DNA from 2 places in the Rhizobium sp. N122 genome. Region 1 is predicted to be linked to the other one. Evidence: riboswitches for the same ligand, from Rfam matches in the RefSeq annotation. Region 1 holds a riboswitch; the other holds the start of a gene.
The links. A riboswitch is a leader RNA that binds a small molecule or an ion and turns the genes downstream of it on or off. The one in region 1 is predicted to bind cobalamin.
Positions count from the first base shown of each region.

Region 2: another riboswitch for cobalamin. It lies ahead of ATY75_RS29285 (ABC transporter substrate-binding protein); the one in region 1 lies ahead of bluB (5,6-dimethylbenzimidazole synthase).

Region 1 covers NZ_LOKU01000023.1:159,573-167,609, reverse strand. Annotated here, with positions in the region: gene ATY75_RS17630 (FAD-binding oxidoreductase) at 1-699, opposite strand, end outside; gene ATY75_RS17625 (NADP-dependent malic enzyme) at 1,139-3,451, shown strand; gene ATY75_RS17620 (ribonuclease H) at 3,468-4,001, opposite strand; gene ATY75_RS17615 (DUF2865 domain-containing protein) at 4,155-5,246, shown strand; gene bluB (5,6-dimethylbenzimidazole synthase) at 5,265-5,954, opposite strand; cobalamin riboswitch at 5,996-6,182, opposite strand; gene ATY75_RS17605 (MFS transporter) at 6,357-7,763, shown strand; gene ATY75_RS17600 (HAMP domain-containing methyl-accepting chemotaxis protein) at 7,965-8,037, shown strand, end outside.
Region 2 covers NZ_LOKU01000064.1:152-8,188, forward strand. Annotated here, with positions in the region: gene ATY75_RS29270 (hypothetical protein) at 163-726, opposite strand; gene ATY75_RS29275 (ABC transporter ATP-binding protein) at 798-1,562, opposite strand; gene ATY75_RS29280 (iron ABC transporter permease) at 1,559-2,590, opposite strand; gene ATY75_RS29285 (ABC transporter substrate-binding protein) at 2,596-3,612, opposite strand; cobalamin riboswitch at 3,784-4,040, opposite strand; gene blh (bifunctional sulfur transferase/dioxygenase Blh) at 4,506-5,786, opposite strand; gene ATY75_RS29295 (DsrE family protein) at 5,950-6,318, opposite strand; gene ATY75_RS29300 (AraC family transcriptional regulator) at 6,385-7,380, shown strand; gene ATY75_RS29305 (2'-5' RNA ligase family protein) at 7,676-8,037, shown strand, end outside.

The sequences.
Region 1 (8,037 bases):
GGGATGCACCACCAGCCCGGCGAGGACCTCTGTCTTGAGCGGATTGAGCTGGAACTCGAAGGAGGTGACGACACCGAAATTACCGCCGCCGCCGCGCAGTGCCCAGAAGAGGTCCGGCCTTTCCGTCTCGCTCGCCTTGACTAGCTCGCCATCGGCCGTCACCACATCGACCGAGACCAGATTGTCGATCGTCAACCCGAATTTGCGGGTCAGCCAGCCGAAACCGCCGCCGAGCGTTAGGCCGGCGATGCCGGTCGTCGAATTGATGCCGGTCGGCAGCACCAGACCGAAGGCCTGCGTTTCCTGGTCGATATCGGCAAGCGTTGCCCCCGGCTCGATCCTGGCGCGGCGCGTCTCCGGATCGACCCGCACCGATTTCATCGCCGACAGGTCGATGACGACGCCGCCATCGCACACCGCGTTGCCCGCAATGCCGTGGCCGCCGCCGCGCACCGAAACGAGCAGATTGTTGTCGCGCGCAAACCGCACGGCGCGCACGACATCGGCAGCACCGGCGCAACGCGCGATAAGCCCGGGCCGACGGTCGATCATCGCATTCCAGATCGCCCGCGCCTCATTGTAATCCTTGTCTTTACCGGTCAGGAGATTGCCGCGAAATCCGGCGGCAAACGCATCGATGGCCACGTCATTGACCATCGTCTGCCCCTTTTGCAGGGTCGTCAGGTTCAAGTTGTCCATGATTTCCTCCATGCGACCGGCGCCCCGCACCGTCGCGGCGGCATATTGCGCCTGCGGTGGTCGCCAAACAAGTTTTCCAAAAGGATTAGTTAGTTGCTCCCGCCGCGATGAGGCTCCACGCAAAGAACGTATTGGGTGCGCCGTGGATACCCCCTCTGCCCTGCCGGGCATCTCCCCCACAGGTGGGGAGATTGGATGGGCGCGATGGCTCGCTCAAACAACGACCGCACAAATACACCGACCCGGTAGAGAGGGAGTGATCCAGCCTCCTGCCGATCTCCCTCCTTGTGGGGGAGATGCCCGGCAGGGCAGAGGGGGGTAATCCCACGGCACAACCTAGTCCTCGCGAAAACTTCTCCCATCCCCCATTTCCATACTGTCGCCCGTATCCGATTGATGTATGGAGGGAACTCCCAAAAAGACGTGCACGGAGGCGGCAATGGATAACCAGGAAAAATCCAAGACGGACAAGAACCTGACAAGCGGCGATCTCGACGAGCAGGCGCTGTTTTTCCACCGCTATCCCCGCCCCGGCAAGCTGGAGATCCAGGCAACCAAGCCGCTCGGCAACCAGCGCGACCTGGCGCTCGCCTATTCGCCGGGTGTTGCCGCCCCTTGCCTTGCCATCCGCGACAATCCTGAGATGGCGGCTGAATATACCTCGCGCGCCAATCTCGTCGCCGTCATCTCCAACGGCACCGCCGTGCTCGGCCTCGGCAATATCGGTCCGCTGGCCTCGAAGCCGGTGATGGAGGGCAAGGCCGTACTCTTCAAGAAATTCGCCGGCATCGATGTCTTCGATATCGAGATCGACGCGGCAAGCGTCGACCAGATGGTCTCGACCGTCAGCTCGCTGGAGCCGACCTTCGGCGGCATCAATCTCGAGGACATCAAGGCGCCGGAATGTTTCGAGGTCGAACGGCGTCTGCGCGAGAAGATGAAGATCCCGGTCTTCCATGACGATCAGCACGGCACGGCGATCATCGTCGCCGCCGCGATCCTGAACGGGCTGGAACTCGCCGGCAAGGCGATCGAAAACGTCAAGATCGTCGCCTCAGGCGCCGGTGCGGCCGCGCTTGCCTGCCTCAACCTCTTGGTGATCCTCGGGGCAAAACGCGAAAACATCTGGGTTCACGATCTCGAAGGCCTCGTCTACGAGGGCCGCACCGAGCTGATGGACGAATGGAAATCCGTCTACGCCCAGAAGAGCGACACGCGCACGCTCGCCGAAAATATCGGCGGCGCCGACGTCTTCCTCGGCCTGTCGGCCGCCGGCGTGCTGAAGCCGGAATTGCTGGCGCAGATGGCCGACAAGCCGCTGATCATGGCGCTCGCCAATCCGACGCCAGAAATCATGCCCGATCTCGCCCGTGCCGCCCGCCCCGACGCGATGATCTGCACCGGTCGCTCGGATTTCGCCAACCAGGTCAACAACGTCCTCTGCTTCCCCTATATCTTCCGCGGCGCACTCGATTGCGGTGCCGAGACGATCAACGAGGAAATGAAGATGGCGGCCGTGCGCGCCATCGCAGCCCTCGCCCGCGAGGAACCGTCGGATGTCGCCGCCCGCGCCTATTCCGGCGAAACGCCGGTCTTCGGCCCGGATTACCTGATCCCCTCGCCCTTCGATCCGCGCCTGATCCTGCGCATCGCGCCTGCCGTTGCCAAGGCCGCCGAACAGAGCGGCGTGGCGCGCCGCCCGATCCAGGATTTCGACGCCTATCTCGACCAGTTGAACCGCTTCGTCTTCCGCTCCGGCTTCGTCATGAAGCCGATCTTCACCGCGGCCAAGGCCGCCGAGCGCAAGCGCGTCATCTTCTCCGAAGGTGAGGACGAGCGTGTGCTGCGCGCCGCCCAGGTGCTGCTGGAGGAAGGCCTTGCCGACCCGATCCTCATCGGCCGCCCGCAGGTCATCGAGACGCGCCTGAAGCGCTACGGTCTGCGTATCCGGCCGCTGCAGGATTTCGAGGTCATCAACCCCGAGGACGATCCGCGCTTCCGCGAATATGTCGATCTCTATTTCTCCCTGGTCGGCCGCCGCGGCGTCATTCCCGAAGCCGCCCGCACCATCGTGCGCACCAACACCACCGTCATCGGCGCGCTGGCGCTGAGGCGCGGCGAAGCCGATGCGCTGATCTGCGGCCTCGAAGGCCGCTATGAAAAGCATCTGCGCGACGTCCGCCAGATCATCGGCAAACGCAAGAATGTCCGCGATTTCTCCGCCCTCAGCCTGATGATCTCGCAGCGCGGTGCCACCTTCTTCACCGACACCTACGTCACCTTCAACCCGAGCGCCGAGGAAGTTGCCGAGGCAACGGTGCTGGCGGCCGAGGAAATTCGCCGGTTCGGCATCACCCCGCGCGCCGCCCTCGTCTCGCATTCCAACTTCGGCTCGCGCGAATCCGAGAGCGCCACGAAGATGCGCAATGCCCTGCAGCTCGTGCGCGAGACCGCCCCCGATCTCGAGGTCGACGGCGAAATGCATGGCGAAAGCGCCATCACCGAAGCGCTGCGCAAGCGTGTCATGCCGGATACGACCCTGCATGATGAGGCGAACCTGCTGGTCTTCCCGAACCTCGACGCCGCCAACATCACGCTCGGCGTCGTCAAGTCGATGACCGACGGCCTGCATGTCGGCCCGATCCTGCTCGGCACCGCCCTGCCCGCCCACATCCTGGCGCCCTCGGTCACCTCCCGCGGCGTCGTCAATATGGCCGCACTGGCCGTCGTCGAGGCATCGCAGCCGGCGTAAGCCGGCGTCGCCAATGTTAGCCACCTGCTATCGACAGGCGTCCTCTATCCGCGAGCGCGTCCGCGCGCTCGTTGCCGGCAATCCCCGAATGCCCCTTGCACCAAGCAATGGTCACCAGGGCGTTTTGGCATAGCTGAAGATCGACCGCTTTCCAAAGGTCCGCATTGTCGATCGTTCGCCGTCGCCCATGTCCATTCGGGCTGCTTTTCTTCCAGCCGTTGTTCTTCCAGATATGTCGGCGGCTGTTGCAGCCTTTGACGGCATAGACGGAATCGGACCAGATGGTCGCGGGTTCGCCGGCTGTTTGGCTGTTGATCCACATGGCGGCCCTGAGAACGGCGGTCAATTCCATGGAATTATTGCTGGAAACGTCGACGCCACCGAAGTCGGAGGCGATTTCCACCGCATCGCGATAAGCGACAAACGACCAGCCTCCATGCCCGGAACCGGGCTCATAACAACCATCCGCGAAGAGGTGAAGGCCGTGTGGCGCCTCCGTGACCCCCGATGTCGGTGCAAAGGATCGGATCTCGTCGGGGATGCCTGTCATTTTCACCGCGTCTCTGGCGATTGCTGGATAAGATCAGGAAAATACGCTAATATTTTCTCTGAGCTTATTAAGAGAAATCCGTTAAGGGAAAACGCGCGGCCGATTGAAGTCGCATTCGACCCACCGACCGTTTGCTCATTCCGGGACGACGCCGTGAAACGCCGAAACCTGTCTCTCGCCCTTCTCCTCGCCTTGGCAGCGCCCGCCGTCGCGCAGACCAATGCCATCTGTGAGGACCTGCGCGGCCGTCTCGCCGACCTGCCGCGATCGATCGGCAATAGCAACGGCCCGGAAGCCCGCCAATATGCCAGTGCCATGGCCGAGCAGAACCTCGAGCTGCGCAAGGTGCGCAATGATCTGCGCAACTACGGCTGCACCTCGGGCAGCATGGTGGTGATCGGCGGCGAGAATGCCGATTATTGCACCGAGCTGTCGCAGGCCGAAGGCCGGATGATCGACAATATCGCTTATCTCCAGGACCGCCGCGACGAGCTGGCCGGCCGGAACAGCGCCGATGACGACCGCCGCGAACTGATGGCCGCGCTCGACAGCAACGGCTGCAACAGCGAGAACTTCTATGCGCCTTCCGCGCGCGGTGCCGACGAGCCTGCCCCGAGCGTCGAGGAGCAGGCGATGCGTTCCGATACCTTCATTCCGCTCGGCGGCGGCGAGGAGGCCGACCCGCATTACGGCCTGCCGCGGGCCGATATGCTGTCGCCGGTCAGCACCATGTGCGTGCGCAGTTGCGACGGCGGCTTCTTCCCGATCAGCTCGAACACCACCTCGGTTGATTTCGGCCGCGACGCCCAGACCTGCGCCAAGATGTGCCCCGGCATCGAGACCGAACTCTTCTATCGCGAGGTGACGAGCACGGAGGCCTCGAACATGATCTCGGTCGCAACCGGCACGCCCTACAGCGCCATGAAGAACGCCTTCGCCTACAAGAACCGCGCGCCCGGTGAAAAGAACACCTGCGCCTGCAATCTCACCGCCTATTACGACGAGATGCGCGGCAAGCAGGCGGTCAGCCAACCGCCGCAGCAGGGCTCGATCACCACCATCCGCACCAATCCGCCGATCAAGGAGACCGCGACAACGGCCGCGCCGCAGTCATCGGTGTCTGAGCGCCCTTACGATCCCACGCAGAACAAGGTCCGTCAGGTCGGCCCGCAGTTCCTCGCCGGCGACCAGGGCTCGATTGATCTTGCCAATCCCGCAGCACCTGGCCCCCAACCGCAGCAGTAGCCGCAGCAGCAGTGATGGCTAAGGCTCGTTGCGTCCCCAGCCGTCGTGGAAGACGAGTTCCTCGAGCGGCAGCCGCTGCCGCCAGCCTTTAACCGAGAGTTCCGGCTCGTCGTAAAGCCGGTCGACGAACCCGGCGCAGAGCCAGGCGACCACTTCGATATGCTCGGGTATGCCGAGAATGGTCTTCAGATCGCCTTCGCGAAAAATGCTGACCCAGCCGATGCCGATCCCTTCGGCGCGAGCCGCAAGCCAGAGATTCTGGATGGCGCAGACTGTGGAATAGCTGTCCATCCGCGGATTATGCGTGCGCCCCAGCACCACGCTGCCGCTGCGGGTGGGATCGCAGGTCACGCATATGCCGAGCGGCGCCTCGACGATGCCTTCGAGCTTGAGCGAGCGGTAGGCTTGGCGCCGCTCGCCCTCGAACATCGCTGCCGCTTCCTCGTTGGCCTTCGAAAAGGCATCGCGGACCTGCGCGCGCACCGTTGGACTTTTCACCAGAATGAAATTCCACGGCTGCATGAAGCCGACGGAGGGTGCGTGGTGGGCGGCTGTCAAGAGCCGCGCCACGACATCGTCCGGCAAGGGATCGGGCAGGAACTGGCTGCGAACGTCGCGCCGCGTCATGATCGCGTGATAGACGGCCTCGCGTTCGGCCAAGGAAAAACCGGACGCCACTGACAGGGCATCCTCATCAAAGGGTCGCATCGTCAAATCCCCAACAACGCAACCGCCCGCCGTCCGCGCGGGTTGGGTCTATCTTGCCAGGCCGGTCTTCTGACTTGGCGTCATCCGTCTGCCGCAGCCTTCCCGGCAAAAGCCAGTGGCATATGAAGCGGCAGGCGTCGGCCTTACAGCGTTGGGCACGTTCCGGTCTTGCACCGGATTCCCGATTCTCCCGCCTAGACGGCGGGCACCTGACGGCACATCTATCTCAGGAAAGCAGCACGACTGCAAGCCGGCCCTCGGGTGGCATTCGAACGGCCTGCGACATCGACTTCATGGACAGGCGGGTGTCGCTGCCTTAGAAATGAATTGATCCTGAGCGACGCCCATGGCGCCGTGATTTGTCTCCTTGCATCCCGGTTGCCCGTGCCCCGCCTCACACCCATGATCCTTGCGGTCGCCCTGTTCATGGAACAGATGGATTCGACCGTCATCGCCACCAGCCTGCCGGCGATAGCGGCCGATATCGGCACATCGCCGATCGCGTTGAAGCTTGCCGTCACCAGCTATCTCGTGGCGCTGGCGATCTTCATCCCGATCAGCGGCTGGATGTCGGATCGTTTCGGCGCGCGTAACATCTTCCGCATGGCGATCTTCGTCTTCATGATCGGCTCGGTCGCCTGCGCCTTTTCCAATTCGATCGCGGCCTTCGTCGTCGCGCGGCTGATCCAGGGCGCCGGCGGCTCGATGATGACGCCGGTCAGCCGCCTGCTGCTGGTCCGGGGAACGCCGCGCCACGAACTCGTCGATGCCATGGCCTGGCTAACCATTCCGGCGCTGATCGGGCCGATCATGGGTCCGCCGATCGGCGGTTTCCTCACCACCTATCTCACCTGGCACTGGATCTTCTGGATCAATGTCCCGATCGGCGTGCTCGGCATCATCCTCGTCACGCATTTCCTGCCGGCGGTCGAGCCGCGCAGCCCGCGGCCGATGGATTTTCCGGGCTTCTTCCTTTGCGGCATCGGCTTTTCCGGATTCGTCTTCGGCCTCTCGGTGATCAGCCTGCCGGCCGTGCCGGTGATCTACGGCTATGTCACGGTGGCCGTCGGCATCCTTGCCGGCCTCCTCTATCTCCTGCATGCCCGCCGCGTGCCCTATCCGCTGCTCGATCCGAAAATGTTCCGCTACCCGATGTTCCGGGCGGCGATCCTCGGCGCCTCGAATTTTCGCATGGGGCTCGGCGCCCTGCCCTTTCTGATGCCGCTCATGTTGCAGCTCGGCTTCGGCCTGACGCCGCTGCAATCGGGCTCGGTCACCTTCGTCAGCGCGCTCGGCTCGATGGGCTCGAAATTTGCCGCTTCGCGCACCTTCAATGCCTTCGGCTTCCGCACCGTCATATCGATTACCACCTTGCTTGCGGCAATCTTCCTCGGCATCAATGGCTTCTTCACCACGGAGACGCCGCTGCCGCTGATCATGGCCTGCCTGCTGATCGGCGGCCTGTTCCGCTCCATGGCCTTTTCGGGCGTCAACGCCATGGCCTTCGGCGATGTCGACGATTCCGACAGCAGCCAGGCGACCGCGATCAACGCCGTGGCCCAGCGCATCTCCATGGCGATGGGAGTGGCGATCGCCGGCGGCATCCTCGAAATTTCGAGCGGCTTCCATGGCGGCAGGCTGCTGGTCTCGGATTTCCACACCGCCTTTTTCAGTGTCTCGGCGATTTCGGCGCTGGCCTGCATCACCTTCCTGCGCCTGCCGCGCGACGCCGGTGCCGAACTGACGACACGGCGCCGCAAGCACCGCCAGGCCGAGCCGGGTGAGGCCATGGCGGAAAACAGCCCTTGATCCCGCCGGCCGCCGTTTCGGTATCCCATTCCACTTTATGATTTCTTCACACATCGAAGACAGACTGCGTTTGCGCGTTTTGGGTCGCACAGGGGGACATGGGCATGAGTGCTCATGCTGCGACCGCCGGCGTGGATGCCTGTATTGATAGGCTGGTCGGGAACATATCCGACTGAGCCCGCGTTTCGAGGCCCCCGCGGCATGTTCCAATTTTTGAAAACGATGCCTCTGACAGCCAAGCTGGCGGCGATTATCGTGGCCGTCAACCTTTGCG
Region 2 (8,037 bases), on a different contig from region 1:
CGAAGGACACGCCGCAGCGCTGCTCCTTGCGTCGGCGCACCCGCCTCGCCCTTCGAGGCCCCTTCGGGGCGCCTCAGGATGAGGCTCTCTTGGGCCTTCGAGGCTTCCAGCGACGCCTTAATTTGGATTCGTACTCGCGCCGATCGCCCGAAATTGCGCAGCCTAAGGCAACGCCGGTCCCGGCTGGCTTGCAACGAGCGCACGGCCGGCTGCCGCGCCGGCGTGAAGGCAGACAAGACCGATCGCGGCCAGAGAATTGATCAGCAGGACATTCGCCACGACCGACGCCGAAAATGCGCCCTCGCCTGACGGAAGCACCGCCGTTGCGGCAAAGAGCACGCCTTCGTAGGCAACGAAGCCGGCCAGGAAGGCGCCGGCCGCGGTGACGGTCAGGCCGGCCGCAAAACGAAGCACTCCGAGCGCTGCCGCCAGGGAGGCGAACGCCGCAAGACCGATCGCCAGCCCCCAGGCATGGCTGTCCCAAGTCTGGGGATAGCCGAGCAGGATATATCCGACCATCTGGTTGGCGAGCCAGGCCAGCAAAACAGCCGTCACCGCCATCTGCCGGGGAAGAATGACCGCCGATACCGCCGCCAAGGCCACGAAGGGCGTAACGCAGGCAAAAATCAGGCTGAGAGCGACGCTCGCGCCTGAAATGATGGCAACCCAGGCGACAGCGAAGCCGGGGACGACGGGGCGCAGGGGAAACTGATTTCGTTCGAGCATCTCGAAACTCCGTTCGACCGGGCGCAAGCGCCCTCGGAAATCATACGCCAGTCCAGGAAAAAGGCCATTCCTCAATCCAGGACATATTGGATGTGGTGCCGCCCATGCACGGCCGATTTCTGGACATGGGCGCGAACGCCGAAAACCCTGCCGATCATATCCTCTGTCAGCACCTCCTCCGGCGCGCCCGCGGCGACGACCTCGCCCTTCTGAAGCACCGCCAGACTATCGCAGAACATTGCCGCCAGGTTGAGGTCGTGCAGCGCGACGATGCAGGTGATGCCGAGCTTCGAGATCAGCCGGAGAATGTCGAGCTGGTGCTGGATATCGAGATGATTGGTCGGCTCGTCGAGCAGCAGCTCGCCCGGCGCCTGCGCCAGCGACCGCGCAATATGGACACGCTGGCGCTCGCCGCCGGACAGTGTCTGCCAGAGCTGGCCCGCCCGCTCCCGCATGTCGACCCGTAACAAGGCCTCGTCGACGGCGGCATCGTCCTCCGCGCCCCAGGGCGACAGCAGCCCGCGATGCGGCGTGCGGCCGAGCCGCACCACGTCGCGCGCAGTCAGCTGCGTCTCGGTCGTCGACTGCTGCTCGACGAAGGCGATGCGCCGTGCAAGGGCGGCACGCGACAGCGAAGCGATATCGTCTTCGCCCAGCCGGATGACGCCGCTGCGGACCTTGCGCAGCCGGCAGATCAGCCGCAGCAGGCTCGATTTGCCGGAGCCGTTCGGTCCGAGCAGGCCGAGCACCTTGCCCTTTGCCACCGTCAAGCTGACGCCGTTGACGATGACCGTGTCGCCGGCGGCAAAACTCACCGCGTCGATCGTAATGCTCATGCGCTCCTCCGCACGCGATAGAGGATGACGGCGAAGGCCGGCGCGCCGAAGAGCGCCGTGACGACGCCGATCGGCAGGACTTGCTGCGGGATGATGATGCGCGAGACGATATCGGCGCCGACCATGTAGATCGCGCCGACCAGTGCTGTTGCTGGCAGCAGCCGCCGATGGCCCGGCCCGACGAGAAACCGGGCGGCATGCGGAATGACCAGGCCGACGAAGCCGATCGAGCCGACCATGCTGACGACACTTGCCGTCATCGCCGCCGTCAGGCCGAACAGCAGGATCTGGACGCGGCGCACGGCAATGCCGAGCGAGGCCGCGGCATCCGTGCCGAAGGCGAAGGCGTCGAGCGCCCGGACATGGGCCATGCAGATGACGAAGCCGGCAAGCGCGATCGGCACCGAGAGATAGACATCCGGCCAGCGCACGCCGCTGAGAGAACCCAGAAGCCAGAACAGGATGCCGCGCGCCTGCTCGGCATTGGCCGAGGTCGTCACCATATAAGAAGTCAGCGCATTGAAGAGCTGCGAGCCGGCGACGCCGCACAGGATGATGCGCTCGCCGGTTCCCCCTGCCCCCGTCGCCAGGAAGCCGACCAGCAGAAAGGCGACGACCGCGCCGATGAAGGCGCCGCTCGACAGGCCGAGAACACCGTAGCCGAAGCCGAGGATCATCACGCAGACCGCTCCCGTCGAAGCGCCGGCGGAGATGCCGAGCACATAGGGTTCGGCCAGCGGATTGCGCAGCAGCGCCTGCAGCACGGCGCCGCAGAGCGAGAGCGACGCGCCGGCGCTGGCCGCGACGAGGGCCCGGCTCAGCCGATAATCCCAGACGATACCCTGGTGAATGCGGCTGAGTTCGAACTGCGTGCCGAACAACCGGTTGGAGACCGCCTCCGCCGTCGTCGCCAGCGGGATCGCGATCTCACCGATGGAAACGGCAAGGCTGATCATCAATCCGAGAAGGAGGAAGGCAGCAATGGTGAGCGCGCCAAGCGCCCACCATCCCTGCCGCCCGGCCGACATTGCCTTCACTGCGACAGGCCGAAGGACTTGATGCCCTCCGCCAATGTCTCGATGCCGTCGATCGTGCGGATCGTCGGGTTCATCGATTGCGCATCCATCATCACGAAGTGCCTGTTCTTGACCGCATCCAGTTCTTTGGTGACAGGATCGTTCTCGAGGAAATCGATCTTCACCTTGGGATCGTCGGCGGCGTAGCGGCGCCGATCCATGGTCGCGAGCACGATGACGGCGGGGTTCGCCTGCGCGATGGTTTCCCAGCCGACCAGCGGCCATTCCTCCTCGGTGGTGACGACGTTTTTCGCGCCGATCGTCTTCAGTATATAGGCCGGAGCACTGTTCTTGCCGGCGATGAAGGCGTCGCCATTGACCTCCTTGCTGGAGAACCAGAAGACGACGGGCAGGTTCTTGCCCGATGCGCCCGCTATCGAGGCGACGGCATCGGCCTCGCGCGTCTTCAATTCAGCGATCAGCGCATCGCCGCGCGCCGTCACGTCGAAAATTTCAGAGAGTTCGGCGATTTCGCGATAGATCAGCTCCATCGTGAACAACTCCCCACGCACGCCGTCGCCGCCATCGGTGTTGACCTTGGCGACGCAATCGGCCGGCGAAAGATAGGTGTTGATCCCGAGATCCTGGAACTGCTCCCGCTTGCCGACCGAGCCCTGCGCACCGACATGCCATTCGAACTCGGCCGCCACCAGGTCTGGCTCCTGCCCGACGACGGATTCGAAGCTCGGATCATTGTCGGCGAGACGCTTTATCCTGCTGTTGGCCTCGGCATATTGCGGCAGCACGGGACCGACCCAGACGGCCGTGCCGGCGATCTTGTCGGCAAGGCCGAGCGAGAAAAGAATTTCGGTCATGCCCTGGCCGATCGAAACGATCTTCGACGGCGCCTTCTGGAAGGTCACCTGCTCACCGCAATTGGCGATGGTCAAAGGATATTGGGTGGCGGCAAGGCTCGGTGCCGCAAGGCCGATCAGCCCGAAGGCAAATGTCATGGTGGCGAGAATCTGGCGCATGAAAACCTCGATTGAAGGAAAAGGCACGGTTATGCCGCACGCGCGGCCGAACGCACGCTGATACGTGTGCTAACCGCAGGAGGCCCAATCGAGACGGATGCATGCCGAAATTCGGCGAAGGTTCAGAAGGTCAATCATGTCTGTTCCTTGTCCGGGCATCCCCGCCCGGTTGATTGGATCGTGATTGACGGCAGGTCTCCTGGCTTGCGGATATAAGTCGTTCATCCGCCTTCCCGCGATATCTCGCAGTGGTCGGGCCATAAGCCCTTCAGAAATGACCAATCGCTGGCCACACCTGAGATGATCGACAATCCGCTTACAGTTGCGGGGGCAGCCACGGTCTCGGTCCCTTACTGGGTCGTCCTCACCGTGTTCCCTATTAATCCCCTTGGAGTCATCTTCAGGGAACCGTCGCCCCCAGTTACGTCGCCTGCCAGCACGACGTCAATGATTATTGCGGAGGATTGGGGTTGGGTGAGCGAAAAATGGATACGGACCGTCGGAGCGCTGTTGCCGGTATAATGCCAGCATCCTCACCCCCAGGATGGGGCTCTCTTAAGCATCCTCCCATTCCCACTGTCGTGGGCGCGGCATCCAGCAACCTCCCTCACGCTGAGCTGCGCAGCCCGAAAGGGCGAAGCCTCGAAGCGCGCCGCAACGCTGCTCCTTGCCAAAAACGCATCCCGCTCTGCGAATGGAGCACCCGCCTCGTCTTTCGAGGCTTCAGCCTTCGGCTTCCGCACCTCAAGATGAGGCTCTCTTGAGCGTCGACACAAGATCCTCCCGTTCCCGCCGTCGTGGGTGCGGCACCCTCCGACCTCCCTCATGCTGAGGCGCGCAGCCCGCGAGGGCGAAGCCTCGAAGCACGCGCCGCAACGCTGCTCCCTGCGTTCCTACAAGGCATCCAGCGGGATCTTCAGATACCGCCGCCCATTTCCCTCCGGCTCCGGCAATCTGCCTCCCCGAATATTCACCTGCAGCGCGTGCAGCATCAGCTTCGGTTTCGGCAGCGTGCGGTCGCGCGCCTGGCGTAGCGCCACGAAGCCGGCCTCGTCGATGCCTGATATATGCGGATTACCGCTTTTCTGGGCGGCTATCGTGCTTTCCCAGCGCGGGTGACGGCCGCCGGGCTGATAGTCGTGGCCAGAAAAGAGCCGGGTCTCCTCGGGCAGCGACAGGATGGCCTGGATCGAGTGCCAGAGGGCACTGGCGCTGCCGCCGGGAAAATCGGTGCGCGCCGTGCCCGAATCCGGCGTGAACACGGTGTCATGCACGAAGGCGGCGTCACCGATCACATACGTCACCGAGGCAAGGGTATGGCCGGGCGAGAACATCACACGGGCTTTGAGCCCGCCAATCTCGAACGTGTCGCCATCGGTAAACAGCCGGTCCCATTGCGAACCGTCGGTTTCGAGTGCCGGCCAGTTGTAGATTTCCTTCCAGAGCACCTGCACGTCGGTGACATGGGCGCCGATCGCCGTCGGCGCGCCGGTCTTTCCTTTGAGATAGTACGCGGCGGAGAAATGATCGGCATGCGGATGCGTGTCGAGGATCCACTCGACCGTCAACCCTTCGCTGTCGATATGAGCAAGGATGGCGTCGGCATTGGTCGTTCCGGTCGCGCCCGCCATCTCGTCGAAATCGCGCACCGGGTCGATGATGGCGCAACGTTTCGTCACCGGGTCGGCGACGACATATTGCACACTGCAAGTGCGCGGCTCGAAGAAGGCCTTCACCTCAGCCGCCTGCCCTGCCCGCTTTTCCAGCCAGCGGCGCGCGCCGGCAAGATCGAAGCCGAGGTTTTGACCGAAGGCCTCGACATCCCCCGGCGGCATCCGCCCGTCGAGCACCTCTCCCAGCACATAGAGCGTCAGCGCCCGCGTGCCGCTCTTGCAATGAGCGACGACCGGCCCCTTCACCTGCGTCATCGCCGTCTGGAAGGCGCGGATATCGGCCTCGGTGATCTCGGCCCCTTTCACCGGCACGAAGCTGTAGTCGAGCCCCGCGGCGGCGGCGGACGCCTTTTCCGCCGCATTGCCGGGCTGCCCCGGCTCCTCGCCATCCGGCCGGGCGTTGATGACGCCGGCAAAGCCGCCTGCCGCAAATGCGGCAAAGCCGGCGGCATCGGGCTGCCCCGCCACCGATATCAGTTCATTGACCCTCACGGATATCATCGAAGCCCCCGCGCCGCCTGCATCATGCAGCATCGCACGTATATCGATACAATCTCACGACTATATCGCCGAGCGCAAGAATAGTCGCTACACACTTCTTCGCGCCTGCCGCGGGCCGGCAAATACAGACGCAAGACGATCCTCGCCCGGCGAGTGCAGCCCGTTAAAACGATAGCGTCGCTGCGCCCTGTTTGATCTCGGCATGCATGGCGCTGGCGCCGACGATAACGACGCCGTCGAGCATGTCTTCCTGCGTATAACCGCGTGCGGTGACGCAGGGCGGGCAAGCCCAGATCGTGCCGCCGCGCTGCTGGAAATTCTCGATAAGCGTCGACAGCGGATCGAGCGGCGGTATATGCGTCATGCGCTGACCGCCCTTGCGCACAAGGTCGATCCCGGTGCTGGTGAGGAACACCGAGACCTTCAGCCCGGCGGTGATGCCGCCATTGGCAATTGTGAAGGCGACGGAGGATAGTTCGGATTCGATCCCCTTGGTGACGAGCACGACCAGTTTGTCGCTTGGCGTTTGCATAGTATTCTCCCTGTTGCAGTGACCTGTTCACCATAGGAGGATGCGCGGGGCGCGTATTTGGCCGGAATGCGTGAAGCCTTGTCCGAAAATCCAGACGCGGCGGGTGTCGCGCGCGACGACGTGCTGTCGGCGCTGCTGTCGACGATCCGCCTGTCCGGATCGCTGCAGTTCTGCTTCATGCCGACTGGCGACTGGCAGACCGACGCTGCACCGTCGCTGGCAGGCCTTTCGGCGAAGGCCTCGGGCACGATGCCGTTTCACATTGTCGTCGCCGGCAATTGCTGGCTGAAAACCGAAGGTGAAGCGACCGATCTCGAGACGGGCGACGTGCTGGTCTTTCCCTTTGGCACCGGGCATCAACTCGGCGCCGGAAGCGACGGCATGCTGGTGCTGCCGACCCGCGACCTGCCGCAAAAGCCGTGGCGCGAAATCCCCGTGCTTCGTTATGGCGAGGCGGTGCAGGGGGTACGGCTGCTCTGCGGCTATCTGCAGTGGGAGGGGCTCAGCTTTGCGCCGCTGCGCCAGGCGTTGCCCAGGCTGATCCATGTCAGGACCCGAGCCGCCAATGATGGCGACTGGCTGCGCGCCACCATCCGCCAGATGGTCGACGAGGTCGATCGGCCGCGCGCCGGCGGCGTCTCGATGCTGCCGCGGCTGACCGAAATCATCTTCATCGAAATTCTGCGCCATCAGATCATGATGGCCGAACCGCGATCGGTCGGCTGGCTGGCAGCGCTCGCCGACCCGGCGCTGTCGCGCTGTCTCTCCCTTATTCACGACGAGCCCAGACGCGACTGGTCGCTGGAACACCTGGCCGCCGCCGCCGGCCTGTCGCGCAGCGCGCTCGCCGATCGCTTCCAGTCGATACTCTCGACCTCACCGATCCGCTATATCAGGGACTGGCGGCTCTATCTTGCAAGTGTCGCGCTCGCCTCCTCTGGCCGACCAATCGCAGCGATCGCCGATGACGCCGGCTACGCCACCGAAGCCGCCTTCAACCGCGCCTTCTCCCGCGCCTTCGCCACCCCGCCGGCCGCCTGGCGGGCGATGGCGCGGGAATAGAGCGAGAGGGCCGTCAGACATCGCATCAATGGCATTCACCTAGTCGGTAAAAGCTGAGCATCCCGCCCCTCGCCGCAGCCGGCGCCAACACCCAAGAGAGCCTCATCCTGAGGTGCCCCGCAGGGCCTCGAAGGACGAGGCGGGCGCTCAGCATAGCGGCAAAGATTGATGCAAGGAACAGCGTTGCGCCGTGCCCTTCGAGGCTCTGCCCTGCCCGTGTGATCCATTCCCGCGGCTCGACATCGGCACGATATCAGCTTAGATTTCAGGCGGATGGACCGGACACCGCTCGCGAATGCCTTATGGGATCAGCCTCAAATGTCTGAACGAGACTGCCTCCCCGGTTTTCAAGCTCTGGGATGAAGCCGCGGCACTCGAAGAGACGGCTTCAATGCGTGCTTTGAACTATCCTCCGCATCTCACCCTCGCCGTCTATCAAGAACTTGCATCCGATCGGTTGGCCAAGGCGCTTGAGAGCGTTTTCTGCACGCGGTCGACCGTGACCGTGAACTTTTCGGGTATCGGTTATTTCGAGAACGAGTTTCTCGTCTTATGGGCGCGGCCGATCGTGGACGACACGCTTTTCCTTCTGCACGCGGCATTGCACCAAGAGATCGATCCCGCATACTGTCATGTGCACTATCGGCCCGGCAGCTG